One region of the Kocuria sp. 2SI genome, then DNA from elsewhere that is predicted to be linked to it. Evidence: predicted binding sites of a transcription regulator. Region 1 holds the regulator's gene; the other holds the start of a gene.
What was found. The regulator HrcA, encoded in region 1, represses chaperone genes, less so after heat shock. The targets are predictions, from matches to a motif close to TTNGCACTCGNNNNNNNCGAGTGCNAA.

Region 1 (14,875 bases):
AGCGCGGCATCACGATCAAGTCGCAGGCGGTGCGCATGCCCTGGGGCGTGAACGGCACCGACTACGCCCTGAACATGATCGACACCCCGGGCCACGTGGACTTCACCTATGAGGTCTCCCGCTCGCTGGCCGCCTGCGAGGGCGCGCTGCTGCTGGTGGACGCCGCGCAGGGGATCGAGGCGCAGACCCTGGCCAATCTCTACCTGGTCATGGAGAACGACCTCACCATCATCCCGGTGCTCAACAAGATCGACCTGCCGGCCGCTCAGCCGGAGAAGTACGCCGAGGAGATCGGCAACCTGATCGGCGAGGACCCGGAGCGCGTGCTGCGGGTCTCCGGCAAGACGGGGGAGGGCGTCGAGGAGCTGCTGGACCGCATCGTGGAGGAGATCCCGGCGCCGTCGGGCGATCCCGAGGCTCCCGCCCGCGCCATGATCTTCGACTCCGTGTTCGACACCTACCGCGGTGTGGTCACCTACGTGCGGCTCTTCGACGGCAGCCTCAAACCGCGCGAGCGCATCGAGATGATGTCCACCGGGGCCCAGCACGAGCTGCTCGAGATCGGCGTGATGTCGCCGGAGCCCAAGCCCACCGACGGCCTGGCCGCGGGGGAGACCGGCTACCTCATCACCGGCGTGAAGGACGTCCGCCAGTCCCGTGTGGGCGATACCGTCACCACCGCCGTCAAGGGCGCTGAGCAGGAGCTCGGCGGCTACGAGGACCCCAAGCCCATGGTCTTCTCCGGGCTGTTCCCGATCGACGGCTCCGACTACCCGGTGCTGCGCGACGCCCTGGAGAAGCTGCAGCTCAACGACGCCGCCCTGGTCTGGGAGCCCGAGACCTCCACGGCGCTGGGCTTCGGCTTCCGCTGCGGCTTCCTGGGCCTGCTGCACCTGGAGATCACGCGCGAGCGCCTCGAGCGCGAGTACAACCTGGATCTGATCGCCACGGCGCCGTCGGTGTCCTACGACGTCACGACCGAGGACGGCACCGAGCTGCTGGTCACCAACCCGTCCGAGTTCCCCGAGGGCAAGATCAAGGAGATCCGCGAGCCGATGGTCGCGGCCACGATCCTGGCGCCAGCGGAGTTCGTGGGCACCATCATGGAGCTCGCCCAGTCCAAGCGCGGCCAGATGGGCGGCATGGACTACCTCTCCGAGGACCGCGTGGAGCTGCGCTACCGCCTGCCGCTGGCCGAGATCGTGGTGGGCTTCTTCGACCAGCTGAAGTCCAAGACCCGCGGCTACGCCTCCTTGGACTGGAAGGCCGACGGCGACGAGGTCTCCGAGCTCGTGAAGGTCGATCTCCTGCTGCAGGGGGAACGCGTGGACGCCTTCTCCGCGATCACGCACAAGGACAAGGCCTACTCCTACGGCACCACCATGGCGAACAAGCTGCGCGAGCTCATCCCGCGCCAGCAGTTCGAGGTCCCCGTCCAGGCGGCGATCGGCTCGCGGATCATCGCACGAGAGAACATCCGGGCCATCCGCAAGGACGTGCTCTCCAAGTGCTACGGCGGCGACATCACCCGCAAGCGCAAGCTGCTCGAGAAGCAGAAGGAGGGCAAGAAGCGCATGAAGATGGTCGGTCGCGTGGAGGTCCCCCAGGAGGCCTTCGTGGCAGCGCTGTCGGCGGACGAGCCGGAGAAGAAGAAGTAGTCGTGAGCTGCGGCCCGGCCGTGGTGGCCGTCTCGGCGAAGCGGCGCACGCAGGACGCCTGGGGAACGGCCTGCGATGCCAGCGGACGGCTCCAGGCGGCCTGGGTGCTCGACGGGGCCACAGCGCTGGGCGCCCAGGACCCCCGCAGCGCCGACGAGCAGGTCGCCCGCTTCGCCTGGAGGCTCTCCGCAGCCCTGCGCGCGATCCTCGCCGACGCCGGAGCTCGAGCGCGCAGCCAGCCCCTGCACCAGATCGTCGAGGCCGCCCGCTCCGAGGCCCAGCGCAGCATCGAGATCGGCTGGCCCGGGGCCGAGATCCCCACGGCCACGCTGTCGCTGATCCGGCGCACCGCCCAGGGCCTCGAGTGCTTCGTGCTGGGGGACTCGCCGCTGTGGCTCGAGGACGCTGGGCAGATCCTGGAGGTCGTCGATCCGCAGTTCGCCGGCGGCGACGCCCGAGTGCTGCGCCGCTGGCACGAGCTGCGAGCACAGGGCCGCAGCGCTGAGGCCGCCTACGCCGAGCTTCTCGAGGCGCAGGTGCGGGACCGGCGCACACGCAGCACCGAGGACGGGCTGTGGATCCTCGGCGGTTCGCCGCAGGCCGCGCAGCATGCCCGCGTGGAGCTGATCCCCGGGGCCGAGCAGCGGCGCGTGTGTCTGCTCACCGACGGTCTGGAGCGCGTGGTCGATCCCTTCGCGATCACCGGTCGGCGCGGGCTCTTCGAGGCGCTGCACAGCGGATCGGCCGGCTCCCTCGCCCAGCGCCTGCGTGGGCTCGAGCGAGCGGATCCCCGCCGCGTGCGCGCGCCCCGGATGACTGTGCACGACGACATCACCGGCCTGGCGATCACGCTCTGACCTGCACGGGAGCTCCGCCCTGGAGTTCACATCGAACGTGAAGTCCGCGCAAATATTCCAAACCTGAAGTAGAACTCGAAGGATGAAGATGCCCTCTCTGCCCGATGGCGAGACCCCCCCGGAGGACGGGCTGCTCCCGGAGACCGCCGCTCACGGAAGCGACGAGCGGACCCTGAGCCTGTACGTGCACGTGCCGTTCTGCTCCGTGCGCTGCGGCTACTGCGACTTCAACACGTACACCGCCCTGGAGCTGGGCCCCGACGTCTCGCAGGCGGCCTACCACCTCGAGGCCGTGCGCGAGATCGAGTTCGCCCGCGAGGCGCTCGAGCGCTCCGGGGCGGCGCGCCGTGGACTGCACACCGTCTTCTTCGGCGGGGGCACGCCCACCCGGCTGGCCTCCTCGGCGCTCGTGGAGATCCTGGACAGCGCCCGCGGGAGCTTCGGTCTGCTGGAGGGCGCGGAGGTCACCACCGAGGCCAATCCCGACTCGGTGACCCGGGAGGACCTGCAGACGCTGGCCGACGGAGGATTCACCCGTGTGTCCTTCGGCGTCCAGTCCGCAGTGCCGCACGTCCTGCGCACCCTGGAGCGCACCCACGATCCCGCGAACGTGCCGAGGGTCGTGCAGTTGGCCAAGGAGGCCGGGCTGTCCGTGAGCACGGATCTGATCTACGGCACGCCGGGGGAGTCGCTCGAGGACTGGAGGGAGTCGCTGCGCCAGGCCATCTCCCTGGAGCCGGACCACCTCTCCGCCTACTCCCTGATCGTGGAGGACGGCACGCGCATGGCGGCGCAGATGCGCCGCGGCGACGTGGACCCGGTGGACCCGGACGACCAGGCCGAGAAGTACGGGATCGCCGAGCAGATGCTCTCCGAGGCAGGCTTCGAGTGGTACGAGATCTCCAACTGGTCCCGGGCCGCGGGCGGGCGCAGCGCGCTGGAGAACCGCTCGGCGCACAACCTCGCCTACTGGCACAACCAGGACTGGTGGGGCGTCGGCCCCGGCGCCCATAGCCACGTGGGCGGCGTGCGCTGGTGGAACCGCAAGCACCCCATGCCGTACGCGCAGACGGTGCGCAGGGGCCTCTCTCCCGCCGTGGGCCGCGAGCAGCTCGACGACGACACCCGGTACATGGAGCGCGTGATGCTCGAATCCCGCATCGCAGACGGCATGCCGCTCACGGCGCTGCGTCCGGAGGGGCGCGAGCAGATCGCGGGGCTGGTGGCCGAGGAGCTGATCGACGGCCGCAGCGCGCTGCAGGGCCGGCTCGTGCTCACGCTGCGCGGCCGCCTGCTCGGGGACGCCGTGGTGCGGCGGCTGCTCGTCGACTGAGCCGCAGGGCTCTCGGACCCGTCGGAACGGCCGGTCCACAGCCGGGCAGACCTGCGGCTGACATGCAGAAGGCCCCGCCGAAGCGGGGCCCTCTGCGCGTGCCGTGGGGCGTCCGGGTCAGTTCTGCGCGCCGGCACCCGGCTCGGGGGCATCAGCGGTGCGGCCGCTGGGGGTGACGACCTGGCCCTGGGCTGTGACCGGACCGGAGGTCTCGCGCTCCCGGCGGCGCTCCTGGCGTCGGCTGGCCAGGGCGTCGTAGAGGTACCAGTTGAGGCGGTAGCGGTACGGACGCCCGGAGTTGGCGGAGACGGCTGCGGCGACCGAAGAGATGGCGAGGATCAGCCAGGCTGCGGCGGCCAGGATGGCGAAGATCCAGCCGACCCACGGGATGAAGGCCAGCAGCGCGCCGGCGATCACCACGAGGGTGGGCAGCAGCGTGAAGTTGGCGGCCTCCAGGGACTCCTGCTCGGTGAAGCGGGCGCGGCCCCTGGCCCAGCGGTGGATGATCATGCTGGGCACGCATCCGACCACTCCGAGCATGTGCGTCAGCGTGGCCAGCTGCTGATCGTCCGAGACGGAGACCGGACCGGGCTGGGCGCTGAGCCCCTCGTACTCGTTCGGCGCGAGGGCCGCCTGGTCGTCGGAGCCGGGGTCGGCCGGCTCGGCACCGGAGTCGCTGAGTCGCTGGGGGCTGCTGCTGGAGACGGCCACTGTCCACCTTCGAGGTCGTGTGACCGGCAGGGCCGGTCGAGCGGGCGCCGCAGGTCCCCTGGGGTCGGGGAGGCGCTCGGGTCCTGCACAGTCTAGCCGCTGACGGCCTCCGAGGGCTTCGTGGGAGGCCCCGTGTGACGGGTTGCTCAGGCGCTGCCGGGGACCGTGACGAAGTCGATGAGCTCCTCGACGCGCCCGAGCAGCGCCGGCTCCAGATCGGCGTAGGTGTTCACGCGGGAGAGGATCGAGCTCCAGGCCCGTCCGATGTCCTCGGGGGTCTCGTGCGGCCAGCCCAGTCCGCGGCAGATCCCGGTCTTCCAATCGATCCCGCGCGGCACCTCGGGCCAGGCGCGGATGCCCATGGCGCTGGGCTTCACGGCCTGCCAGATGTCGATGTACGGGTGGCCCAGCACCGCCACGTTGCCGGGGGCGGACGGCACCCGCATGGCCTCCTCGGCGATCCGGGACTCCTTGGAGCCTGCGACCAGGTGATCGACCAGGATGCCCAGGCGCCGCGACGGCCCGGGGGAGAACTCCGCGACGGCCGCGGCCAGATCGTCCACGCCGTGCAGCGGCTCGACCACGATGCCCTCGACCGCCAGGTCGTGGCCCCAGACCTTCGCGACCAGCTCGGCGTCGTGCTTGCCCTCGACCCAGATGCGGGAGGCCTGGGCCGTGCGGGCGCGGAAGCCCTCCACCTCGACCGACCCGGAGCGGGTGCGCGCGGGAGCCTTGGGTACGCTGCGGCGCTGAGGCTCGGCAGCGATCACGGGCTCGCCCTCGAAGAGGAAGCCGGGCCCCAGGGGGAAGCTGCGGATCCTGCCCCGACGGTCCTCGAGGCTGAGCACGCGCATGCCGCCGATCGTCTCCAGACGCACCACGGCCCCGACCCAGCCGGTCTCGAACTCCTCGAGGACCATGCCGCGGGCCACCGGCAGCTGACGCGGCTCGGGCGGGCGGTTCGAGGCGGACAGGTCGCTGAGGGAGCGCGGTCCCCAGGACGAAGGGGGCATGGCGGCCTCCAGATCGACGGACGTGGTGGTGCGGCGCGCCGGAGGGGGCGCCTCCGGGCGGATCAGCGGCGAGCGTACCAATGCCCCGGTGCGAGCGCGGAGGCGTGAGCCCGCCTACACTGGCTTAGCAGTGTGCGCCCCCGAGTGCCAGAATGGTCCTCCGAGCGAGCACGCACAGCGCAGGAAGGAGCGGAACATGGATCACCCCCGGCGGCTGCAGGTCCTGCAGGCCATCGTGGAGGACTATGTCCACTCCCGGGAGCCGGTGGGCTCCCAGGCCCTCGTCGAGCGCCACGCCCTCGGCGTGTCCTCGGCGACCGTGCGCAACGACATGGGCGTGCTGGAGGAGGAGGGCCTGATCATGGCCCCCCACACCTCCTCGGGTCGGATCCCCACGGCCAAGGGGTATCGCGAGTTCGTCGACCGGATCGCGGCGGTCCAGCCGCTGACCCCGGCCCGGCGCCGCGCGATCCAGACCCTGCTCGAGGGCGCCGACGGCATCGACGACGTCATGGAGCGCACGGTGCGCCTGCTCTCGAAGCTCACCCACCAGGTGGCGGTCGTGCAGTACCCGTCGGTGAGCTCGGCCGCGCTGCGGCACCTGGAGCTGGTGCGCATGGACGAGCACCAGGTCCTGCTGGTCGTGATCCCCACCGACGGCCGGGTCTCCCAGCGGATGCTGCGCATGCCCGAGCCGGTGGCCGAGTCCGTCGTCCTGGATGCCCGGGCGAGGCTGCTGGGCGCGGTCGTCGGGCATCCACTGGCCGGAGCCGGTGCGGCCGTGATGGCCGCGGCCCAGCAGGCGCCCCCGGCCGAGCAGCCCCTGCTGGAGGCGGCGGCCGCGGCCGTGGCCGCCGTGCTGGACAGCGCGTCCGGGCAGCGCATGCTGCTGGCAGGCACCGCGAACCTGGCCCAGTCCACCGACGACTTCCGCCGCAGCATCGGCCCCGTGCTGGAGGCGCTCGAAGAGCAGGTCACCCTCCTGCAGCTGCTCTCGGAGATGGAGCAGGACGAGCGCGGGGTGGCCGTGCGCATCGGCGCGGAGGACTCGTCGGACCCGCTGGTCGAGACCGCTGTCGTCGCCACCGGATACGGTCCGCAGCGCAGGGCCAAGCTCGGAGTGCTGGGTCCCACCCGCATGGACTACCCGCAGACCATGGCGGCGGTGCGCGCCGTGGCCAGCTACCTCTCGCGCTCGCTGCCCAGCTGAGCCGCACCGAACAGACTCGCGCTCTCCTCGAGCCCGGCCATGCGCCCGGCGAGGGGCGCGCAGACCACGAATCCCAGAGATGACGAGGACGGAACGACCTGTGAGCGATCACTACGAGACCCTGGGCGTGTCCCGGGACGCCTCCGCCGAGGAGATCAAGCGCGCCTACCGCAAGAAGGCCCGTCAGCTGCACCCGGACGTCAACCCGTCGCCGGATGCCGCCGATGAGTTCAAGCGCGTCTCCCACGCCAACGACGTCCTCTCCGACCCGGAGAAGCGGCGCATCTACGACGCCACCGGCAATGAGAACGGCGAGTCCGGCTTCGGCGGCGGCGGCTTCGGCGGCGGCGGCGGGTTCGGGGGCTTCGGCGACATCTTCGACGCCTTCTTCCAGGGCGGCGGAGCCCAGGGCCCCAAGTCCCGCACGCGCCAGGGCCAGGACGCTCTGATCACCGTGGACGTCTCCCTGCAGGAGGCCGTCTTCGGCACCCAGAAGCGGATCACGGTGGACACCGCGGTCGTGTGCCCCGAGTGCCAGGGCACCTGCTGCCAGCCGGGCACCCACCCTGAGCAGTGCACCGACTGCGGCGGCCAGGGCCAGGTCCGCCAGCCCATCCGCTCGCCCCTGGGCACCGTGATGACCGTGGCCGAGTGCCCCACCTGCCGCGGCTACGGCGATGTCATCAAGTCCCCGTGCCAGGAGTGCTACGGCCACGGGCGCGTGCGCGACAAGCGCCCGCTGAACGTCAAGATCCCCGCCGGCGTGCGCAGCGGAGTGCGCATCCGCCTGTCGGGGCAGGGCGAGGCCGGCGTGGCCGGCGGCCCCAGCGGCGACCTGTACGTGGAGACCAAGGTCACCCAGGACCCCACGTTCACCCGCGACGGCGACGACCTGCACGTCACCGTGCGGATCCCCATGACCTCGGCCGCGCTGGGCACCACCCTCAAGCTCGACACCTTCGACGGCCCCCAGGAGATCTCGATTCCCGCAGGCACCCAGTCGGGTCAGACCCGCCGGGTCGAGGGCCTGGGCTCCACCCGCCTGCGCAGCCAGAGCGGGGAGCGCGGCGATCTGGTGGTGCACCTGGAGGTCGAGACCCCCGAGGACCTCACCGGCGAGCAGCGCGAGCTGCTCACCCGGCTGGCCTCCCTGCGCGGCGAGGAGCAGCACACCGGAACCGCCGTGAGCCGCACGCAGGAGCGCGGGGGCGGCGGCGGGTTCTTCTCGCGGCTGCGCGACCGCTTCGCGGATCAGTGAGGCGCCGGACATGACCACGCTGCCCGTCTTCCTCGCCAAGACCGAGCTGCTCGGCGCCGGCACGGGGGAGCAGATCGTGCTCAGCGGCCCTGAGGCCCGCCACGCCGCCACCGTGCGGCGCCTGAGCACCGGCGAGCGGCTCGAGCTCGTCGACGGCCGCGGGCTGCGGGTCACCGGCAGCGTCGTGAGCGCCGCTGGCGACCGGATCGAGCTGCGCGTCCAGGACTCCGTGCAGGAGCCGGCGCGCAGCCCCGAGCTGGTCCTCGTGCAGGCCCTGGCCAAGGGCGACCGTGATCTGCAGGCCGTCGAGTCCTGCACCGAGCTCGGCGTCGAGGCCGTGATCCCGTGGCAGGCCGAGCGCTCGATCGCCAAGCTGCGCCCCGAGCGCCAGGCCAAGCAGCTGGCCAAGTGGGAGTCCGCCCTGACTTCGGCGGCCAAGCAGTCCCGACGGGCTCGCTGGCCGCAGCTGCGCGAGCCGGTCACGAGCTCCTCGCTGGCCCGGCTCATCGAGGAGGCGCCGGGCACCCGCTGGCTGGTCCTGCACGAGAGCGCGCAGCAGCGTCTCACCGAGCTGCTTCCGGAGCTGGCGTCCCACGAGGACCTGGAGGGGATCGGGCTGATCGTGGGCCCGGAGGGCGGCGTCTCGGATGCGGAGCTCGAGCGCTTCGTGCAGGCCGGGGCTCAGCCGATGCTGCTGGGCCCGGAGGTCCTGCGCTCCTCCACGGCAGGGGCCGCTGCCGTGGCCGTGCTGTCCTGCGCTCTCGGGCGCTGGTGAGCATCCACGGCGGCACAGCCGCCCGCCGGCGCGTCGCACCGGCGCGATAGCATGGGCCCTCGAACCGCACCTCGGCCTGCACCAGCTGCAGCCTCCCGTGCGGAGCAGACCACGCGCAGCGCAACGGAAGGCGGCAGCGGCCACACGGCCCTCACCATGGATCACAGCACCCTCTCGGACACCGAAGCGGACCCGCAGCGTCCCGTCGGGGCACCCGCGCAGGACGCGTCCCCGGAGCAGGAGCGCGTGCGGCGCACCGTCGTCTTCCACGACCGCGAGACCATGGTGCGCAGCATCGGCCAGGCCGATTCCGCGCTGACCCAGATCGAGCTGGCCCGTCCGGGCACCCATCTGCGCGCCCACGACCTCACCGTCTCGGTCGACGGCCGCGCGGAGGACGTCGCCGTCGTCGTCGCGCTGCTCGAGGAGATCCGAGCCCTGGCCTCCCAGGGGACGCTCGTCACCCCGCAGGTGATCGCGCAGCTGATGGGCATCCTGGGCAGGGATGCGGCGGCACGGCCCTCGAGCGCTCTGAACCAGGACATCCTCAGCTCGCGCGGGCGCACCATCCGCCCCAAGACGATCAACCAGAAGCTCTACGTGGACGCCATCGACGACCACACCGTGACCTTCGGCATCGGCCCGGCCGGCACGGGCAAGACGTACCTGGCCATGGCCAAGGCGGTGCAGGCACTGCAGCGCAAGGAGGTCTCGCGGCTGATCCTCACGCGTCCCGCGGTCGAGGCCGGCGAGCGGCTGGGCTTCCTGCCCGGCTCCCTCAACGAGAAGATCGACCCCTACCTGCGGCCGCTCTTCGATGCCCTGCACGAGATGCTCGACCCGGACGCGATTCCCAAGCTCATGGAGGCCGGGACCATCGAGGTGGCCCCGCTGGCCTACATGCGCGGGCGCACGCTCAACGACTCCTTCATCATCCTCGACGAGGCCCAGAACACCACGCCCGAGCAGATGAAGATGTTCCTCACGCGCCTGGGCTTCGGCTCCAAGATCGTGGTCACCGGCGACATCACCCAGGTGGACCTGCCCGGCGGCACATCCTCGGGCCTGCGCCAGGTCGAGCACATCCTCCACGGCGTCGAGGACATCGCCTTCCCGGAGCTGACCAGCGACGATGTCGTGCGCCACGAGCTGGTGGGGCGGATCGTCGATGCCTACGAGGTCTTCGGCGTGACCAACCGCCGGCGCCAGGAGCGCCGCGAGCGCAAGGACGCCCGTCGTGAGGCCGCAGCCCAGCGCGGGACGTCGCAGGACGCACAGGAGCGGCAGGGGGAGGACGCATGAGCGTCGAGTTCGACATCCGCCCGCTGCCGGAGGACGCCACGGCCGCCGATCGCGCCAGCTGGGAGGCGTACGTCCCGGCGCGGCAGCGGGAGCTGATCGAGCACTGCTTCCGCGAGCTGCACCTGTCGAAGTCCGTCGAGCTGTCGATCGCCGTGGTCGACGAGGACGAGATGTCCGAGCTGCACGTGCAGTGGATGGATCTTCCCGGGCCCACCGACGTCCTGTCCTTCCCCATGGACGAGCTGCGCGCCGGCACCGCCCAGGAGCCGACCGAGGGCGTGCTCGGGGACATCGTGCTGTGCCCGCCGGTGGCCGCCAGGCAGGCCGCCGAGGCCGGGCACAGCACCGAGGACGAGTTCGCCCTGCTGACCGTGCACGGCATCCTGCACCTGCTCGGCCACGACCATGCCGAGGACGACGAGCGCACGACCATGTTCGCCCTGCAGCGACAGCTGCTCAGCGGCTTCCTGGGCCGGCAGGCCCCCGCCGAGACCATCCGCTGAACCGCCGCCGAGCGCAACGCAGCGGCCATCCCGTCCTCACCACGACACCTGAGAGCAGCACCTGAAGATGAGCGAGACAACCCGGACCGGCGGCCCCGCGCAGTGGGATGACCCCGCACAGACGCGCGCGGGCTTCGCCGTCTTCGTGGGACGGCCCAACGTCGGCAAGTCCACGCTGACCAATGCGCTGGTCGGCGAGAAGATCGCGATCACGTCCAACCGCCCGCAGACCACGCGCCACACCATCCGCGGGATCGTGCACCGGGACAGCGGCCAGCTCGTGCTCGTCGACACGCCGGGGGTCCACCGCCCGCGCACGCTGCTGGGGGAGCGGCTCAACGAGCTCGTGAGCGAGACCCTCAGCGAGGTCGACGTCCTGGGCATCTGCATCCCGGCGGACGAGAAGATCGGCCCCGGCGACCGCTTCATCGCCCAGCAGCTTGCCAGTGCTGGGCGCAAGCCGATCGTGGCGATCATCACCAAGGCGGACAAGGTCGATCGCGGGGAGCTCGCCGAGCAGCTCATGGCCGTGGAGGCCATGGGTCGCGAGGTGCTCACCGCGGAGCACGTGGAGTTCCAGCGCCGTCAGGCCATCAGGGCCAGGAAGCGCGGGCGCGACTACACGCCGACTCCGGTGCCCGAGGACATCGGATTCGCCGATGTCATCCCCGTCTCGGCGGTCGACAGCTTCAAGCTCGAGGAGCTGGCCGAGCTGCTGATCTCGCATATGCCGATCTCCCCGCCCCTGTACCCGGACGGCGACCTCACGGACGAGCCGGAGATGACGCTCGTGGCCGAGCTCGTGCGCGAGGCGGCCCTGGAGGGCGTGCGCGACGAGCTGCCGCACTCCCTGGCTGCCGTGTGCGACGACATGATCCCGCGCGAGGACCGGCCCGAGGACGATCCCATGCTGGACGTGCACGTCTCGCTGTATGTGGAGCGCCCGTCGCAGAAGGCCATCGTGATCGGCAAGCAAGGGGCCCGCCTCCGCGAGATCGGCGCCACGTCCCGTGCTTCGATCGAGCGGCTGCTCGGCACCCGGGTCTACCTCAGCCTGCACGTGAAGGTGGCCAAGGAATGGCAGCGCGACCCGCGGCAGATGTCACGGCTCGGCTTCTAAAAGCCCCGAGGCCACCCCCCCCCCAGATCGACCGGAACAGAGCACGTGAGCACACACCCCCGAGATGACGCAGCAGCCGACGAGCGCACCACCGAGCCGGAGCAGCTCGGTCGTCACTGGAGTGCCGCGTCCGCGCCGCCGGAGGGGCGGCGCTGGGGACTGATCATCGCGGCCATGCTTCTGGCCGTCGTGGTGGGCATCGGCGGGCTGAGCATCTTCAAGCTGCAGCAGAACCTGGTCACCAGCCCGCTGAACCTGGGGCAGGAAGAAGCGGAGGACTCCGGGGCCACCGACATCCTCATCCTCGGCTCGGACACCCGCGCCGGTGAGGGGAACTCCCGCTACGGGGAGGTCGAGGAGGGCAACGGCGGCGGCAAGACGGACGTCATGATGCTGGCCCACATCTCGGAGGACCGCGAGGACGTCACGGTTGTGTCCTTCCCCCGCGATCTGATGGTGGAGATCCCCGAGTGCACGGACCCGGAGAGCGGAAAGACCTACCCTGCGCAGGATGCCGCCATGCTCAACTCGGCGGGGGAGAACGGCGGCCCCGGCTGTACGGTGGCAGCGATCAATGAGCTCACCGGCCTGAGCATCGATCACTTCATGCTCGCCGACTTCGACGCCGTGACCGAGCTGTCGCGCAGCGTGGGCGGCGTGGAGGTCTGCGTGAACCACGAGGTCGAAGACCCCAAATCCGGGCTCGAGCTGCCGGCAGGCACCTCCACGGTCGAGGGCGAGCAGGCCCTGGCCTTCCTGCGCTCCCGGGCGGCCTTCGGCGACGGCGGCGACGAGTCCCGCATCCGCTCGCAGCAGCAGTTCATGTCCTCGCTGGCGCGCAAGCTCAAGGCCGAGGGCACGCTGAGCAACATCCCTGCCCTCTACGACATCGCCGATGTCATGACGCAGAACCTCCACGTGGACGAGCAGCTCGGCAATGTGACCCGCATCGTGGGGCTGGCCGGGGAGCTGGCGGACGTGGATCTCTCGCGGGTGGTGTTCGTCTCGGTGCCCTCCGAGGTCTACCCCCAGGACCCCAACCGCCTGCAGCTCGACGAGAAGCCGGCCGAGGAGCTCTTCCAGGTCCTGCGCCAGGACGGCTCCCTGACCGAGGACGGTGAGCCGGAGGCCTCCGCATCCCCGTCGGCCTCGGCCGGCGCCAGTGCCACAGCCACCGCCGCACCCACCGGGAATGCGGCCGCCGAGCCCACGGGCGCGGCCTTCAGCCCCGACACGGTGCCCGTGACGGTGAACAACGCCTCGGGCGCCGAGGATCGGGACCAGGAGCTCGTCGACCGGCTCGGCGAGGCCGGCTACGACCTCGCCGAGCTCGGCGAGCAGTCCGAGGAGGACCTGCCGGGCACCCAGCTGCACTACGCCATGGGTTGGCAGGGCGCCGCGGAGCAGGTCGCCGACGAGCTCGGCATCCCCGAATCGCAGATCGCCCCCGGCGACGACCTGCTCAGCGGCCTCTCGCTGACGGTCGGCGAGGACTTCGCCCAGGGGGAGACCATGGACGTCGATGCCGAGGTCCCGGACGAGTACAGCGGCCAGACTGCGGAGCAGTTCACCTGCCAGCAGTGAGGCCTCAGGCGGTGCGCGGGCGGCTCTCGCGTGGTGATACGGTCAGGAGCATGTGCACGGCCGCGAAGCTACTGCTGATCTGCCGCAGCGGGTCCTGATCCTGGCCGGATCCCGTCCCCGACCTCACGGTCGCTCGGACGTCGAGATCGCCAGGAAAGGGCCGGATCCCGCTGCGGCGTCTGCCATGCCCGGCCCGATCCGCTCCGCACCCCTGCCGCCCGGCGCTCCCGCGCGGCGAGAGAGACAGGTTCCACTCATGCAGAATCGCCAGCAGCCCTCGGGAATGCCCACGCACAAGTACCGTCCTTTCCACGAGCAGATCCCGTTCTCGCTGCCGGATCGCACCTGGCCGGACCGCACGATCACCCAGGCCCCGCGCTGGTGCGCCGTCGACCTGCGCGACGGCAACCAGGCCCTGATCGATCCCATGGACTCCCAGCGCAAGCTGATGATGTTCGAGCTGCTCGTGAAGATGGGCTACAAGGAGATCGAGGTCGGCTTCCCGTCCGCCTCGCAGGTCGACTTCGACTTCGTGCGCCGCCTCATCGACGAGGACCGCATTCCCGAGGACGTCTCGATCCAGGTCCTGACCCAGTCGCGCGAGCACCTGATCCAGCGCACGTTCGAGGCCATCGCCGGCGCCCCGCAGGCGATCGTGCACCTCTACAACTCGACGTCGGTCCTCCAGCGCCGGGTGGTGTTCCGCTCGGATGAGGACGGGATCGTCGACATCGCCCTGACGGGTGCGCGCCTGTGCATGAAGTACGAGGAGCAGCTCGCGGCCACGACCGACACCAGGATCGTCTACGAGTACTCGCCCGAGTCGTTCACCGGCACCGAGCTCGAGTTCGCGGCGCGGATCTCCAACGAGGTCGCCGAGACCTTCGAGATCGGCGGCGACCGCGAGATGATCCTCAACCTGCCGGCCACCGTCGAGATGGCGACCCCCAATGTCTACGCCGATTCGATCGAGTGGATGACGCGCAACCTGTACCATCGCGATTCCACGATCCTGTCGCTGCACCCGCACAACGATCGCGGCACCGGCGTGGCCGCCGCCGAGCTGGGCTACCTGGCCGGGGCGGATCGCATCGAGGGGTGCCTCTTCGGCAACGGCGAGCGCACGGGCAATGTGGATCTGGTGACCCTGGGGCTGAACATGCTCACCCAGGGCGTGGATCCCATGATCGACTTCTCGGACATCGCCCACATCCGCTCCACCGTGGAGACCGCGAACCAGCTTCCGGTCCCCGAGCGCTCCCCGTACGGCGGCGACCTGGTCTTCACGGCCTTCTCCGGCTCGCACCAGGACGCGATCAACAAGGGCTTCGACGCCATGCAGGCCGATGCCCAGCGCCAGGGCGTCTCGGTCGAGGAGCTCGAGTGGGCCGTGCCGTACCTGCCGATCGATCCCAAGGACCTGGGCCGTTCCTACGAGGCCGTGATCCGCGTGAACTCGCAGTCCGGCAAGGGCGGCGTGGCCTACCTCCTGAAGACCGAGCGCGGGCTCACCCTCCCGCGCCGTGCGCAGATCGAGTTCTCCGGCGTGGT
Region 2 (14,875 bases), on a different contig from region 1:
GAGCCTGCGCGGACCCCTCCTCCATGACGCATTCCGGCGGAGCCTGATCGAACCGCGGGATGTCGCGCACTCCCAGGACGCGGTAGCCCTCGCCCGTGACCTCGCGCACGCGCTGGTCGAAGTCCGGCTTGTAGTACTCGCCCCCGGCGTTGGTGAAGGTCGACTGGGTGATGATCAGATCCGGGTCGATCTGATGCACCAGGGGCATGGAGCCGTCGAGCCAGGGGCCGCACTCGTCATCGCGCTGGTCCTCGTGGCTCGTCCAATAGCAGCCGGGCCTGATGTAGCTGACCACCCGCCAGCCGTTCGCCTCGGCCACCGGCCGCAGGGCGTCCAGCCAGTGCTCGGAGTGCGAGTTGCCGATCAGCAGCACGGTCTGCGACGGGTCCTCCGCGGGCACCGATTCGCGGCACCACTGCTGCGATCCGACGGGGATGTCCCATTCGCTCGGGCATGCCGCGCCCCGGTCCGGCGCCTGGTCGTCGAGCTGGGCGGCCAGCGGAATCGTCGGGGCGTCGGGATCCGGCGCGGTCTGCACGTCGTCTCGCAGCACGAGCGCACCCGGGTTCGAGGCCGTGGGGCCGTCCGGGGCCTCGGCGACGTCCGCGCGCAGGCTCTGCTGCCAGGCGAGGACCGGCCCCAGACCGACCGCCAGACACACGACGACCGCTCCGGCCAGGCGCAGCTTGGTGGCCTCGGGCCACTTCCAGCTCTTCAGCGGCGTCTCGATGAGCTTGGTCGCCAGGATCGCCAGAGCGAGCGAGAGCACGATCAGCACCACCCCGGAGCGCGGCCCCGCCTCCGGGCGGTCGCGGATGACCAGGTAGGTGATCAGCAGCGGCCAGTGCACGAGGTAGAGCGCGTAGGAGGAGTCCCCCAGGCGCACCAGCGGCTTGGCGGCGAAGATCCGGTCCAGGCCGAAGCGCGAGTTCGTCTGCCCGGCGACCATGATGGCGGCCGCCGAGAGCAGGGGCCACAGGGCGATCCAGCCGGGGAAGGCCCCCTGCACATCGACCAGCAGGCCCACCAGCACCATCGAGACGAACCCCACCCACCCCAGCACCACGCGCAGCCACCGCGGGAGTCGGATGAAGGGCAGCGCCAAGGCCAGCAGCGAGCCCAGGGCGAACTCCCACAGCCGGGTTCGGGTGTCGAAGTAGGCGAACTCCTGCTGGGTGGCGGTCGTGACGATCGAGAACACGAGCGAGGCGGCGAAGATGGCGCTGAACAGCACCGCGAGCACAGGCACGGGCCGCAGGCGGGACCGACCACGAGTCAGCAGCCAGGTCAGTCCGAACAGCAGCGGCCACAGCAGGAAGACCTGGCCCTGGACGGACAGGGACCAGAAGTGCTGGAACGGGCTGGCCGTGGAGCGGTCGGCGGCGTAGTAGTCCACCGAGGTGAGAGCCAGGGCCCAGTTCTCGGTGTAGGTCAGGGTCGCCGCTGCCTGACGCAGGGCCTCCTCGACACGATAGGCCGGGAAGAACAGAGCGACCAGCACCAGGGTGCCCAGCACCGTGAGCACCGCCAGCGGCAGCAGCCGCTTGAAGGTGTGCAGCCAGTAGCGTCCGATCCGCAGCGGGCGCCCGCCCTCGAGCTTGCGCACGAACGACAGCGTCATGAAGAACGCCGAGATCAGCAGGAAGATGTCCACGCCGCCCGAGACGCGCCCGAGGAAGACGTGGTAGAGCACCACCATGATCACGGCGACGGCGCGCAGCCCCTGGATCTCCGGGCGGAAGCCCGAGTACCGGGCCACGGACTCCCGGCGTCGGGCGTCCTCTGCGCTGCGGTCTGTCTCCTGCTGCTCGGGCATGCCTCATCCTCCGTGCTGCGGCCACGGCAGCGGGTCATGCGGAAGCCTGCCTGCGCAGCCTCCGGGGGAAGTACGGGCGTCAACCTACCAGCGCGGGCCGCCCGCCCGCGGCAGCGACCGAGGTGCGCAGAAGGCCCGGCTCCCGCCGCGAGTGCGATGGGAGCCGGGCCTACCCTCGGCCTGCTGCGGCCGCTGTCAGCGCCGCAGCTTCCGGATCAGTGCTGGTGGCCGTGGCCGTCCTGATCGTCCTCCGCGGGCTTGTCGGTGACCAAGGTCTCGGTGGTCAGCACCAGGGCCGCGATCGAGGCCGCGTTCTGCAGCGCCGAGCGGGTCACCTTGACGGGGTCGATGATGCCCGCCGCCAGCAGATCGGTGTACTGATCGGCCTTGGCGTCGTAGCCGTGCCCGAGCTCCATCTGCTCCACGCGGGAGACCACGACCCAGCCGTCCTGGCCGGCGTTCTGCGCGATCCAGCGCAGCGGCTGGCGCAGGGCGCGGCGCACGATGTCCGCGGCCACGGCAGCGTCGCCGTCGAGCTGGGCCTTGACGTCGTCGATCGCCGCGGAGGCGTGGACCAGCGCCGAGCCGCCGCCGCCCACGATGCCCTGCTCGAGGGCCGCGCGGGTCGAGGAGACGGCGTCCTCGATGCGGTGCTTGCGCTCCTTGGCCTCGACCTCGGTGGCCGCGCCGACCTTGATCACGGACACGCCGCCGGCCAGGCGCGCCAGGCGCTCCTGCAGCTTCTCGCGGTCCCACTCGGAATCGGTGCGCTCGACCTGGCCGCGGATGTAGTCCACGCGCTCGGAGATCGCCTCGGCGGTGCCGCCGCCGTCGATGATCGTGGTCTCGTTCTTGGTCACGGTGACCGTGCGGGCGGAGCCCAGCTGCTCCAGGGAGACCTGGTCCAGGGCGATGCCCAGCTCGGAGGTCACCACGGTGCCGCCGGTGAGAACCGCCAGGTCCTCCATGATCGCCTTGCGACGGTCGCCGAAGCCCGGGGCCTTCAGGGCCACGACGTCCAGGGTGCCGCGCAGCTTGTTGACGACCAGCGTGGACAGGGCTTCGCCCTCGACGTCCTCGGCGATGATCGTCAGCGGCTTCTTGGTCTGCACGACCTTCTCGAGCACCGGCATGAGATCCTGCGCCGAGGAGATCTTGCCCTGGTAGAGCAGGACCAGGCCGTCGGACATGACGGCCTCCTGGCGCTCGGCGTCCTTGACGAACGACGGCGACAGGTATCCCTTGTCGAACTGCATGCCCTCGGTGACCTCGAGCTCGATCTCCGTGGAGGAGCCGTCCTCGATGGTGATCACTCCGTCCTTGCCGACGACCTCGAAGGCCCGGGAGATGAGCTCGCCGATCTCCTCCGACTGGGAGGAGATGGCCGCGACCTTGGCGACCTCGTCGCCGGAGACCTCGCGGGCGTCCTCGAGCAGGCGATCGGCGACCGCCTGGACGGCAACCTCGATACCCCTCTTGATCTGGCCCGGAGCAGCGCCTGCGGCCACGTTGCGCAGGCCCTCCTCCACGAGCGCCTGCGCCAGCACGGTGGCGGTCGTGGTGCCGTCGCCGGCGACGTCGTTGGTCTTGGTCGCAACCTCCTTGGCGAGCTGAGCGCCCAGGTTCTGGTAGACGTCCTCGAGCTCGACCTCGCGGGCGATCGTGACGCCGTCGTTGGTGATGACGGGGGCGCCCCACTTCTTGTCCAGGACCACGTTGCGGCCCCGCGGGCCGAGGGTGACCTTGACGGTGTCGGCCAGGCGGTCGACACCCTCCTTCAACTGATTGCGTGCGTCCTCGCGGAACAGCAGCTGCTTGGCCATGGGCCGGATTCTCCTTCGGGATCGACGGGCGCGGGCCCGTCGGGATGACTGGGGTCTTGATCGACGAGAGAGGGCGCCGACCACGCGGACCCGCGCAACCGCGGGGCACGCGGCGGGCGCCCTCTGCTCGGACCGCCTGAGGTGATCAGGGGGTCGTCAGGCTCACTTCTCGACGACGGCCAGCACGTCGCGCGCCGGCAGGACGAGGAACTCCTCGCCGCTGTACTTGACCTCGGTGCCGCCGTACTTGGAGAAGATCACGAGATCGCCCTCCTTGACGTCGACCGGGATGCGGTTGCCGGAGTCGTCGACGCGGCCCGGGCCCACGGCCATGACCTTGCCCTCCTGGGGCTTCTCCTTGGCGGTGTCCGGGATGACCAGGCCGGAGGCGGTGGTCTGCTCGGCCTCGACGACCTGGACGACGATGCGGTCTTCAAGCGGCTTGATGGAGATCGACACGATGTCTCCTTCTCTCATGGATTCGAAGTGTTGCTGAAGCTGTCACGGCGCCCCGCCGAGGTGCTGCTCCCCGCTGCTGCGAGGACCCCGGTGCTGGTGCGCCAGAGGATCTGCCAACCGTCGTCGCGGTGCCGATCGGCCCGAATCCCTTAGCACCCCCCGAGGGCGAGTGCTAACGCCACCTTAGAGACGGCGCTGGCAGTCGGTCAAGGCGAGTGCCAGCTGCGCACCGCGGAGGAGCGAACGCCCCGGAACGACTCCCAGCCGGCCCGCAGACTCCGGGGGAAGCCCTGGCAACAGCTGGGAGAATCCTCTAAGGTCACCAGTAAGGTAATGCTGACCTACTCAAGGTGAGGCTCACCTTGCTCCGCCACCACGTCGTCGACAGACAAGAGGATGCTCCCATGCCTGCACCCAGCCGCCGCTCCGGCGCCGCACTGGCCGCACTGCCCCTGGCCCTGGCCCTGGCCCTCGGACTCACCGCCTGCGGCGGCTCCGGCGACTCGGACAGCCAGAGCAGCTCCGGGGAGACCGACAGCATCGAGGTCGAGGACAACTTCGGCACCGAGACCGTCGCGCTGCCTCCGCAGAACGTGGTTGCCACCGACAACCGCACGTTCGAGACCCTGTGCGAGTGGGACGTCGAGCTGGCCGCGGCACCCAAGCCCCTGCTGCCGGAGACGGTCGAGTGCTGGCAGGGCGATGACGTCGTCGACATCGGCAATCACCGCGAGCCGGACCTCGAGGCCATCGCCGGCGTGGAGCCCAGCCTGGTGGTCAACGGCCAGCGCTTCGGCGACTACCACGATCAGATCGCCGAGCTCGTCCCGGATGCCGCGATCGTGGAGTTCGAGCCCCGCGAAGGCGAGGACTTCTTCGAGGAGCTCAAGCGCCAGACCTCGGCCATCGGCGAGATCTTCGACAAGACCTCGGAGGCCGACTCGCTCAACGGCGGCCTGGACGATGCCGCCCAGCGCGTGTCCGACTCCTATCAGGAGGGCGACACCGTCATGGCCGTCAACGTCTCCGGCGGCGAGATCGGCTACATCGCCCCGGGCGTGGGACGCACCTTCGGGCCGCTGTTCGACGAGTTCGGCTTCACCCCGGCCCTCGAGGTCGAAGGCGCCTCGGACGACCACCAGGGCGACGACATCTCCGTCGAGGCCATCGCCGACTCCGACCCGGACTGGATCGTGGTCCTGGACCGCGACGCCGGCGTGAGCTCGGAGGAGGGCGCCACCCCCGCCGCCGAGGTCATCGAGCAGTCCGAGGCGCTGCAGGACGTGACCGCCGTGAAGGAGGGCAACATCTACTACGCTCCGGCGGACACCTACACCAACGAGGGCATCCAGACCTACACCGAGATCTTCAACGGCCTGGCCGACGCCTTCGAGTCCAAGAGCAGCTGACCTGCTGATCTGTCAGCGGCGGCACCGGCGTCGAGGCCCGACGCAGGTGCCGCCGCTGAGGCATGCGCCTCGTGCCCGGCCTTCCGGGACGAGGCGCCGCCTCCGCACCGCCCGACCATGCTGAGGGGACCCCGATGACCGAAGCCCGCACCGGCGCCGAGGCGAGCACCCGACGATCCGGGCTCGCCGCAGCCCTGCTCGACTGGAAGCTGTGGCTGGCGACCGCAGCGGTCGCAGGGCTGCTGGTCCTGTCCCTGTTCACGGGGGTCTACGACCTCGGTTCGGAGGGCGGCGCTGAGATGCTCGGCATCACCCGCCTTCCCCGAACGATCGCCCTCGTGCTGGCCGGGGCGGCCATGTCCATGTCCGGGCTGGTCATGCAGCTGCTGACGCAGAACCGCTTCGTGGAGCCCACGACCACCGGCACGACCGAATGGGCGGGGCTGGGCCTGCTCACCGCCATGATCGTCTTCCCGTCTGCCACGCTCATGACGCGCATGGCAACCGCCATCCTCTTCGCCTTCATCGGCACGATGGTCTTCTTCCTCTTCCTGCGCCGGGTGTCCCTGCGCTCGTCGCTGATCGTGCCGATCGTCGGCATCATGCTCGGCGCCGTGGTCGGCTCCGTCTCGACCTTCATGGCGCTGCAGACCGACATGCTGCAGAACCTCGGCGTGTGGTTCGCCGGCAGCTTCACCTCGGTGCTGCGCGGACAATACGAGGTGCTGTGGATCGTGGCGGCCGTCGTGGTCGTGGTGTTCATCGTGGCCGACAGGCTCACGGCCGCCGGGCTGGGCGAGGACATCGCCACGAGCATCGGGCTGAACTACAGCCGGATCATCCTCTTCGGCACGATCCTGATCGCGATCGCCACCGGAGTGGTGACCGTCGTGGTCGGCAATCTGCCGTTCCTGGGGCTGATCGTGCCCAACATCGTCTCGATGATCCGCGGCGACGACCTGCGCTCCAACCTTCCCTGGGTCTGCCTGCTGGGCATCGCGATCGTCACCGTGTGCGATCTGCTGGGGCGCACGCTGATCGCCCCGTTCGAGATCCCCGTCTCCGTGATCCTCGGCATCGTCGGAGCCGTCGTGTTCGTCGCCCTGCTGCTGCGCCAGCGCCGCAGCGCCTGATGGAGGACCCCCGGATGACAGTCGCCAGACCCACGACCGCCAAGGCCCAGCGCTCGAGCGCCGGGGCCTTCGCGACCCCCGCCGCCCGCCGGCGCTACGTCATCGTGGTCGTGGTGCTGCTCGCGCTGTCCGTGTTCTTCGCCGGCGGTCTGCTGGCCTGGGACAACCCGCTGCCGTTCGGCACGCCGGGGTTCTGGCGCATCGCCGAGCTGCGGCTGACCAATGTGATCGTGATGGGCGTGGTGGCGTTCTGCCAGGCCATGGCGACCGTGAGCTTCCAGACCGCCACCAACAACAGGATCATCACCCCGTCGATCATGGGCTTCGAGTCCCTGTACGTGGCGATCCAGACGGGCGTGGTCTACTTCGCCGGAGCCGCCAGTCTGGTGGCCTTCAGCGGCATGACCCAGTTCGTGGTCCAGGTGACCCTGATGGTCCTGCTGGCCACCGCCCTGTACACCTGGCTGCTCGCCGGGCGCCGAGGCAGCATGCACGTCATGCTGCTGGTCGGCATCATCATCGGCGGCGGCCTGGGCTCGGTGTCGACCTTCATGCAGCGTCTGCTGACCCCCAGCGAGTTCGACGTCCTCAACGCCCGGCTCTTCGGCTCCGTGTCCAACGCGGATGCGAGCCTCCTGCCGATCGCGATCCCCCTGTGCCTGGCCGCGGGGCTGGCGCTGTGGCTGTCGGCCCGGCGGCTGAACGTCGTGGCCATGGGCGCCGACGTCTCGAACAACCTGGGGCTGAACCACCGCTGGGAGACCATCCGGATCCTGTTCCTGATCTCGATCCTCATGGCCGTCTCGACCGCCCTGGTAGGCCCGCTGACCTTCCTCGGCTTCCTGGTGGCCACCCTGGCCTACCAGTTCGCCGACACCTACGACCACCGACGGATCTTCCCGGTCGCCATGCTCATGGGCTTCGTGGTGCTCTCCGGGGCCTACTTCCTGATGCACCACGTCTTCTACGCCCAGGGCGTCGTCGGGATCATCATCGAGCTCGTGGGCGGCTCCGTCTTCCTGTACGTCATCCTGCGAAAGGGACGCCTGTGATCACCCTGAACACTGTCCGCAAGCACTACACCGACGAGGTCCGCATCGGCCCGGTCGACCTCGAGATCCCCACCGGCGGCATGACCGCGCTGGTGGGGCCCAACGGCGCCGGCAAGTCGACGCTGCTGACCATGATCGGACGCCTGCTCTCCCTCGACGAGGGCGTCATCAGGGTCGCGGAGATGGACGTCGCCAGGACGAAGTCCAAGGACCTGGCCAAGATCCTGTCGATCCTGCGGCAGGAGAACCACTACGTCACCCGCCTGACGGTGCGCCAGCTCGTGGGCTTCGGGCGCTTCCCCTACTCCGGGGGACGGCTGAACGTGGAGGACGAGCGGATCATCTCGAAGTACCTGGACTTCCTGCACCTCACCGAGCTGCAGAACCGGTACCTGGACGAGCTCTCGGGCGGCCAGCGCCAGCGCGCCTATGTGGCCATGGTCCTGGCCCAGGAGACGGATCACGTGCTGCTGGACGAGCCGCTGAACAACCTCGACATGAAGCACTCGGTGCAGATGATGCAGTTCCTGAGCTCCGCCTGCCGTGAGCTCGGCCGAACGATCATCATCGTGCTGCACGACATCAACTTCGCCGGGCACTACGCCGATCACATCTGCGCGGTGAAGGACGGGCAGATCGCCCGCTTCGGCACGCCGGAGGAGATCCTGACGGACGAGGTGCTCACCGAGGTCTTCGACACCCCCATCACCGTGATCGACGGCCCCAACGGCCGGCTCGCCTCCTGCTACTGATCCTCGCGTCGCCGCGCAGCTCCGTCGATCACCGTCCGCTCAGAGGCTAGGGTCGAGGACGTGGAAGAGACCCCCTCCCCCGAGACCGCCGCCGCGTCCCTGGCCGCGCTGCTCACGCCCGAGGGCATGAGACTGCTCGACGGGCTGGGCCCCTATCGGGAGGACGAGGCCCTCCAGCAGATCTCGCGGCTGCGCGCCGAGGGGTTCGCCCCCGAGCTGATCTCCGCGGCCATGACCCAGTCGCGGCTGCGCACCGCCGCGGCCGCCAAGTTCGGCGAGTTCGCCCAGCACATGCTCTTCACCCAGGACGGCCTCGAGCAGGCCACCCGGCTGAGCGTCTCAGCCGTCCACGCCAGCCGGTACGTCCAGGCCGGTGTGCGCCGCGTGGCCGATCTGGGCTGCGGGATCGGCGCCGACGCCATGACCCTGGCCTCCGCCGGGCTCGACGTCACCGCCGTGGAGCTCGATGAGACCACCGCCGCCGTGGCGACGGTGAACCTCACGCCGTTCCCCGAGACCCGCGTGGTCCAGGCCGACGTCCAGAGCCTCGACCTCGACGAGCTGCCCGGCGGGCGCCCCGAGGCGCTGTGGCTCGATCCGGCCCGCCGCGAGACCGCCGGAGCCTCCCGGCGGATCTTCGATCCGGAAGCCTTCTCCCCTCCCCTGTCCTTCGTCGAGGCGCTGGCCGATTCCGGGATGCCGGTGGGCGTGAAGATGGGTCCAGGCCTGCCGCACGCGGCCGTGCCGGAGGGGTGCGAGGCGCAGTGGATCTCCCACCGCCGCGATGTGGTCGAGGTCGTGCTGTGGTTCGGAGCACTGGCCCGCCCCGGGATCCGCCGCGCCGCCCTGGTCATGGGCGAGCAGGGCCACCACGAACTCGTCTCCTCCGCTGAGTTCCCCGAGCCCTCCGACGGCCCCCCGGAGCATGCGGCGCAGACCGAGGCGCCCGAGACCGAGAGCGTGTCGTGGCCGCCCGTCACCGCCGGGAATGTGCTCTGGGAGCCCGACGGCGCCGTGATCCGCGCCGGGCTCGTGCAGGATCTGGCCGGCCGCCTCGGCGCCCGCCTGGTGCACCCGCGCATCGCCTATCTGACGGCACCGGGCCAGCCCGAGCGGGACCCATCGACCCCGTACGCCCGGGCGTACCGCGTGCGCGAGGTCCTGCCGCACACCGTCAAGGTGCTCAAGACCTGGGTGAAGCGCCACCGGGTGGGCACCCTGGAGATCAAGAAGCGAGGCACCGACGTCACGCCCGAGCAGCTACGGCGGCAGCTCAAGCCGTCCGGGCCGAACCGCGCCACGCTGATCGTCACCAGGCTGTGGGAGGCCGACGACCAGGGCCGCTCCGGCGAGCGCCGTGCGGTCCTGGTCGTCGAGCCGATGAGCTGATGCCGCACCACCGCACCCCATCGCTGCTGATCGGCTGCGGATCTGCGGCCTCGGCGCTCCCGTTCGTCGAAGCCGCAGCTCCGCATGTCGTCGACGTCGATCAGCTGCCGATCTGCGGCCTCAGCGCCGCGGCGGGCAGCCGGGCTCAGCCGTCGAAGCGCGCGGCCAGCTCCTGATGGCTCCCGGGCTCCGCGGGCTCGACCGGGGCCGACTCCTGGGCCTGGTCATAGCTCATCTGCATGGCCACCACCCGGGTGGCGGCCTCGTCCAGGCGCTGCTGCGGGATGGCCCCGGACTCCACGGCCTGCACGATGTCCGCGTGCGCTGCGGCCTCGTCCTCGGGCATCACCAGCAGATCCGCGCCGGCCTGCAGGGCCGCACCGGCAGGGGTGGTGACCCCCGAGTCGACGGGTCGGCCCGGTCCCACGACGTCCTTCAGGGCCCCCATGTCGAGGGCGTCGGTGACGACCGCCCCCTGGAAGCCGAGGTCCTCGCGCAGCGCCTGGTAGGCCTTCGGCTCCAGCGTGGCGGGCACCTGGTCGTTCCAGTCGCTCACGGCGATGTGCCCCATCATGATCGTCGGGGCGCCGGCGTCGACCGCGGCCCGGAACGGTGCCCAGTCCTCATCCTTCAGGGTCTCGACCGGGGTCTGCTGGACCGGCAGCCCCACGTGGGAGTCGGTGCTGACGGAGCCGTGGCCCGGGAAGTGCTTGGGCGAGGAGATCAGTCCCGCATCGGAGAGTCCGCTCATGGCGGCCACGGTCTGCTCGGAGACGATCTCGGGGTCGTCGCTGTAGGCGCGGTCCTGGACGACGGCGTCGTCGGGGCTGGTCACATCGGCCACGGGGGCGAAGTCCATGGTGAAGCCGAGCCCGGCGAGCTCTGCACCCATCCCGGCGGCCGCCTCGCGGGTCAGCTCCGGATCGTCCGCGGCGCCGACGGTCTGCGCGGAGGGCCAGACGGTCAGGGGCTCGGCCAGGCGGGCGACGGAGCCGCCCTCCTGATCGACCCCGATGATCCCGGACCAGCTGCGCTCCTCGGGGCTCAGAGCCGCACCGACCCGGTCGTTCTGCGAGCGCATGGCCTCCACGTCGACGTCCGAGGCGCCGCCGCCCGCGCCGGCTTCCTCCGTGATCCCCTGCCCGTCGGCGGTGGGGACGTTGGCCCCCATGACGATCACACCGCCCAGGTGCAGATCCCCGATCTGGCTGATCTGGGCATCGACCGAGGCAGGGTCCGCCCCGCTCCAGGTGGCCAGGAGAACCTGCCCGGCCTTCTCCTCGAGCGTCATCTCGGACACGGCTTCCTCGGCCGCGGCACGGGTCTGCTCATCGGGCAGCAGTCCGGCGGCCTGCTCGCCTGAGCCGGCCTCGGAGCGGGCGGAGGATTCCGACGGGCTCGCGGCACTCGCCCCGTCCGAGGCGGCCCCGGAGGCCGTCGTCCCTTCCGACGGCGCCTGCTGGCTTCCGCAGGCGCTCAGCGCGAGCCCACCGGCGAGGACAAGGCCGAGCCCGGCGCGACGGGCGCGAAAACGGGCACGGACAGCTGCGGAGTCCGGCAGGGCGTGGGTGCGACGGTCGACGGGGGGAAGTTCATGACGCGGCATGCCGACCAGGGTAGCGATCCGTACCGCGAGGGCTGTGCGCTGTTCTACAGTGGGATCCGCTCGGTCGCCGCCGAGCGGATCCCCGGACGTCCTGCCAGCGAGGTGCCGTGAACATCGAATTCAGCTCATCGCCGCAGTCGACACTGGGCATCGAATGGGAGGTCGCGCTCGTCGACGCCCAGACCGGCGCGCTCGTGCCCCGGGCCGAGGAGATCCTCGCGGCCGTGCACAGCCAGGTCCCCGAGCGCGCCGAGGACGGCGATCACCCCATCCTGACCGGTGAGTTCCTGAACAACACCGTGGAGATGGTCACGGGGGTGTGCCGCAGCGTCGGAGAGGCCGTGGGCCAGCTCGAGCAGATGCTCGGCGAGATCCGTCAGGTGACCGACCCCCAGGGCATCGAGATCTACCCCGCGGGAACTCATCCGTTCTCCCGCTGGCAGGACCAGTCGGTCGTGGAGAAGGACCGCTACTTCACCGTCCTGGACCGCGCTCAGTACTGGGGGCGGCAGATGGTGATCTTCGGGATGCACGTCCACGTGGGCGTCGACTCGCAGGACAAGGCCCTGCCGGTCCAGGACCACCTGCTGGCCCATTACGCCCACCTTCTGGCGCTGTCAGCCAACTCTCCGTACTGGAACGGCTTCGACACCGGCTACGCCTCGCACCGTGCCCAGCTCTTCCAGCAGCTGCCGACCGCGGGCATCCCCTACTCGTTCCAGACCTGGTCGGACTTCGAGCTGTGCGTCTCCGATCTGCTGGCCACCGGCGTGATCGACGACATCAGCGAATCCCGCCTCGATGTCCGCCCCGTGCCCAAGTACGGCACGGTCGAGATGCGCTTCTGCGACTCCCCCACCTCCGTGCGGGATCTGAGTGCGATCGCAGCGCTCACCCAGTGCCTGGCCGAGGAGGCCTCGCGGATCGTGGACTCGGGGCGCAAGGTCGAGCAGATGCGCCCGTGGCTGATCCGAGAGAACAAATGGCGCGCAGCCCGCTACGGGCTGGAGGCGATCATCATCCGGGACAACGCCCTGGAGGAGCTGCTGGTCACCGACGACCTGGCCGACATGCTCGAGCGCCTGCAGCCGATCGCCGTGGACCTGGGCTGCGTCGAGGAGCTCGCCGGGGTGGCCCGGATCATCGCCGAGGGCACCGGCTCCACTCATCAGCGCGCCGCCGTGGCCGCCCACGACGGCGACCTGCGCTCCGCCGCCCTCGACGTCGTGCAGCGGGCCCGGCGGGGCTGAGGCACCGAACTCCCGCACGACGACGGCGCCCGAGCTCTCCCGACAGGGAGGGCTCGGGCGTCGTCGGTCCTGCTCAGGCCTGCAGCGCGGCTGCGGGCATGGACACCGTGGCCACGGGCAGCCCGGGATCGGCGGTGAACTCGAGCCCGGTCGGCTGCGCCCCCACCGAGACCAGCCGCGAGCCCAGAGCCGCCACCATGGCGCCGTTGTCCGTGCACAGGCTCAGCGGCGGAACCACCAGGCGTATGCCGTTCTCGGTGCAGCGCTGGGCGGCCAGGGCGCGAAGTCGCGAGTTCGCCGCCACTCCCCCGCCCAGCAGCAGGGTGGACAGCCCATGCTCGCGCGCAGCCAGCATGGCCTTGGACGTGATGACATCGGCCACCGATTCCTGGAAGGAGGCGGCCACATCAGCGACCGGGACCTCCTGGCCCTCGGCCTCGAAGGCCTCGACCACCCGGGCCACCGCGGTCTTGAGACCGGAGAACGAGAAGTCGTAGCGGTGCGGGCCAGGGGCCTCCGCGCTGCCCATGTACTTGCCGGCGGCCAGACCGCGCGGAAAGCGGAAGGCCTTCGGATCCCCCTCGGCGGCCGCGCGGTCGATCACGGGGCCGCCCGGGTAGCCGAGTCCGAGCAGGCGGGCGACCTTGTCGTAGGCCTCTCCGGCGGCGTCATCGATGGTCGAGCCGAGCATCTCGACGTCCTCGGCGATCTCCCGCACGGCCAGGATCTCGGTGTGCCCGCCGGAGACCAGCAGCGCACCCAGACCGGGCACCAGGGAGCCGTCCTCCGCGATCAGGGTCGGGGCGCCGTCGTCGTCGGGATCCAGCAGGCCCACCGAGACGTGGGCGACCAGGTGGTTCACGGCGTACAGCGGCTTGCCCGTGGCCAGTGCGAGCGCCTTGGCGGCAGAGACGCCCACCATGAGGGCACCGGCCAGACCGGGGCCTGCGGTCACGGCGATCGCATCGAGATCCTGCAGGCGCACCCCTGCGGTGCGCAGCGCCTCCTCGATCGTGGGCGTCATGGCCTCCAGGTGGGCGCGGGCGGCGATCTCGGGAATGACCCCGCCGAAGACGGCATGCTGGTCCATCGAGGAGGCCACGGCATTGGCCAGCAGGCGCCGCCCGCGCACGATGCCCACGCCGGTCTCATCGCACGAGGTCTCGATGCCCAGGACCAGGGGGCTGTCGGTCGTGGTCATCGCGGGTCCTCCCGGGGGTCGTCGTGCGCTGCGGCGGACAGGTCCATGTGGCTCGTCAGGTCGGTCGTGCTCGGCGGGTGCCGAGTGCCGACTCCCTCGGAAGCACCTCCGTCGGCGCTCAGCGGGGCGAGCATGATCACGGCCGTCTCCCCGTCCGGGTAGTAACGCGGGCGCTGGGCGATCTCCGCGTAACCGAAGCGCCGGTAGAGCGACTGCGCCGTCTGGTTGGACTCGCGCACCTCCAGCAGGACCTCCTGCGCACCGCGCCGACTCGCGATCTCGTGCAGCGCCTGCAGCAGGGCGGAGCCCAGGCCGCGCCCGCGCAGCTGCGGGATCACCGCGATGTTCTGCACGTCGGCGGTTTCTGCCACCACCATCACGCCGGCGTATCCCACGATCCGCTCGTCCTGGACCGCCACCAGGTAGCGGCGGGTCTCATGCGAGATCTCGGCGGCGAGCATGTCCTCGGACCAGGCGTCGCCGGGGAACAGCTCCCGCTCCAGGCGGTGCAGTGCGGCGACGTCCTCGAGCGCCGCCGTGCGCAGCTGCCACGGCCCGCTCATGCTCCGGCCTTCTTCCGAGGCCCGGGCACCTTGGCGTCCGACTCGCGCAGGTACAGCGGAGCAAGGTCATGCGAGAGCTCTTGGCCCGCGGCCAGCGCCTCGGCGGCGGCCATCCCCAGCGACGCCGCGCTCGCCTGCCACTGCGACGGCGCCTGCTGCGGCCCGCCCGGCACCGGCTCGACGACGGCCTGCGGCAGCTGCTCGGCGTAGAGGCCGGCACCGCGGCCGTAGACCGGCAGCTCGGGCAGCTCCTGGGCAGGACCGACGCGAGGCCCGTCGACGAGCAGCGGCGCCCCCGTGCCCTGCAGTCGGTACTGCGCCGAGTAGACCTCACGGCGCCGGGCGTCGGCGGCCACGACGAAGGACGACGGCGGCTGCGGAAGCGCCGCGACGTCTAGGGCCAGAGCGGCCAGGCTCGTCAT

Region 2: groES (co-chaperone GroES) is a predicted target of HrcA. The motif match lies at 4,294-4,320, and genes of this name have one in related genera.

What each region holds. Positions count from the first base shown of each region.
Region 1 covers NZ_SCNB01000009.1:36,607-51,481, reverse strand. The annotation lists gene lepA (translation elongation factor 4) at 1-1,658, shown strand, start outside; gene FFS25_RS06885 (protein phosphatase 2C domain-containing protein) at 1,661-2,515, shown strand; gene hemW (radical SAM family heme chaperone HemW) at 2,604-3,848, shown strand; gene FFS25_RS06875 (DUF4870 domain-containing protein) at 3,966-4,559, opposite strand; gene FFS25_RS06870 (DUF3097 domain-containing protein) at 4,706-5,572, opposite strand; gene hrcA (heat-inducible transcriptional repressor HrcA) at 5,769-6,782, shown strand; gene dnaJ (molecular chaperone DnaJ) at 6,883-8,040, shown strand; gene FFS25_RS06855 (16S rRNA (uracil(1498)-N(3))-methyltransferase) at 8,051-8,815, shown strand; gene FFS25_RS06850 (PhoH family protein) at 9,098-10,117, shown strand; gene ybeY (rRNA maturation RNase YbeY) at 10,114-10,620, shown strand; gene FFS25_RS06840 (GTPase Era) at 10,688-11,740, shown strand; gene FFS25_RS06835 (LCP family protein) at 11,786-13,324, shown strand; gene leuA (2-isopropylmalate synthase) at 13,581-14,875, shown strand, end outside.
Region 2 covers NZ_SCNB01000006.1:37,397-52,271, forward strand. The annotation lists gene FFS25_RS04925 (acyltransferase family protein) at 1-1,816, opposite strand, end outside; gene groL (chaperonin GroEL) at 2,032-3,639, opposite strand; gene groES (co-chaperone GroES) at 3,802-4,098, opposite strand; gene FFS25_RS04940 (siderophore ABC transporter substrate-binding protein) at 4,503-5,507, shown strand; gene FFS25_RS04945 (ABC transporter permease) at 5,642-6,640, shown strand; gene FFS25_RS04950 (iron chelate uptake ABC transporter family permease subunit) at 6,655-7,692, shown strand; gene FFS25_RS04955 (iron ABC transporter ATP-binding protein) at 7,689-8,444, shown strand; gene FFS25_RS04960 (class I SAM-dependent methyltransferase) at 8,505-9,833, shown strand; gene FFS25_RS04965 (glycoside hydrolase family 3 N-terminal domain-containing protein) at 9,979-11,439, opposite strand; gene FFS25_RS04970 (glutamate--cysteine ligase) at 11,547-12,689, shown strand; gene tsaD (tRNA (adenosine(37)-N6)-threonylcarbamoyltransferase complex transferase subunit TsaD) at 12,763-13,890, opposite strand; gene rimI (ribosomal protein S18-alanine N-acetyltransferase) at 13,887-14,453, opposite strand; gene tsaB (tRNA (adenosine(37)-N6)-threonylcarbamoyltransferase complex dimerization subunit type 1 TsaB) at 14,450-14,875, opposite strand, start outside.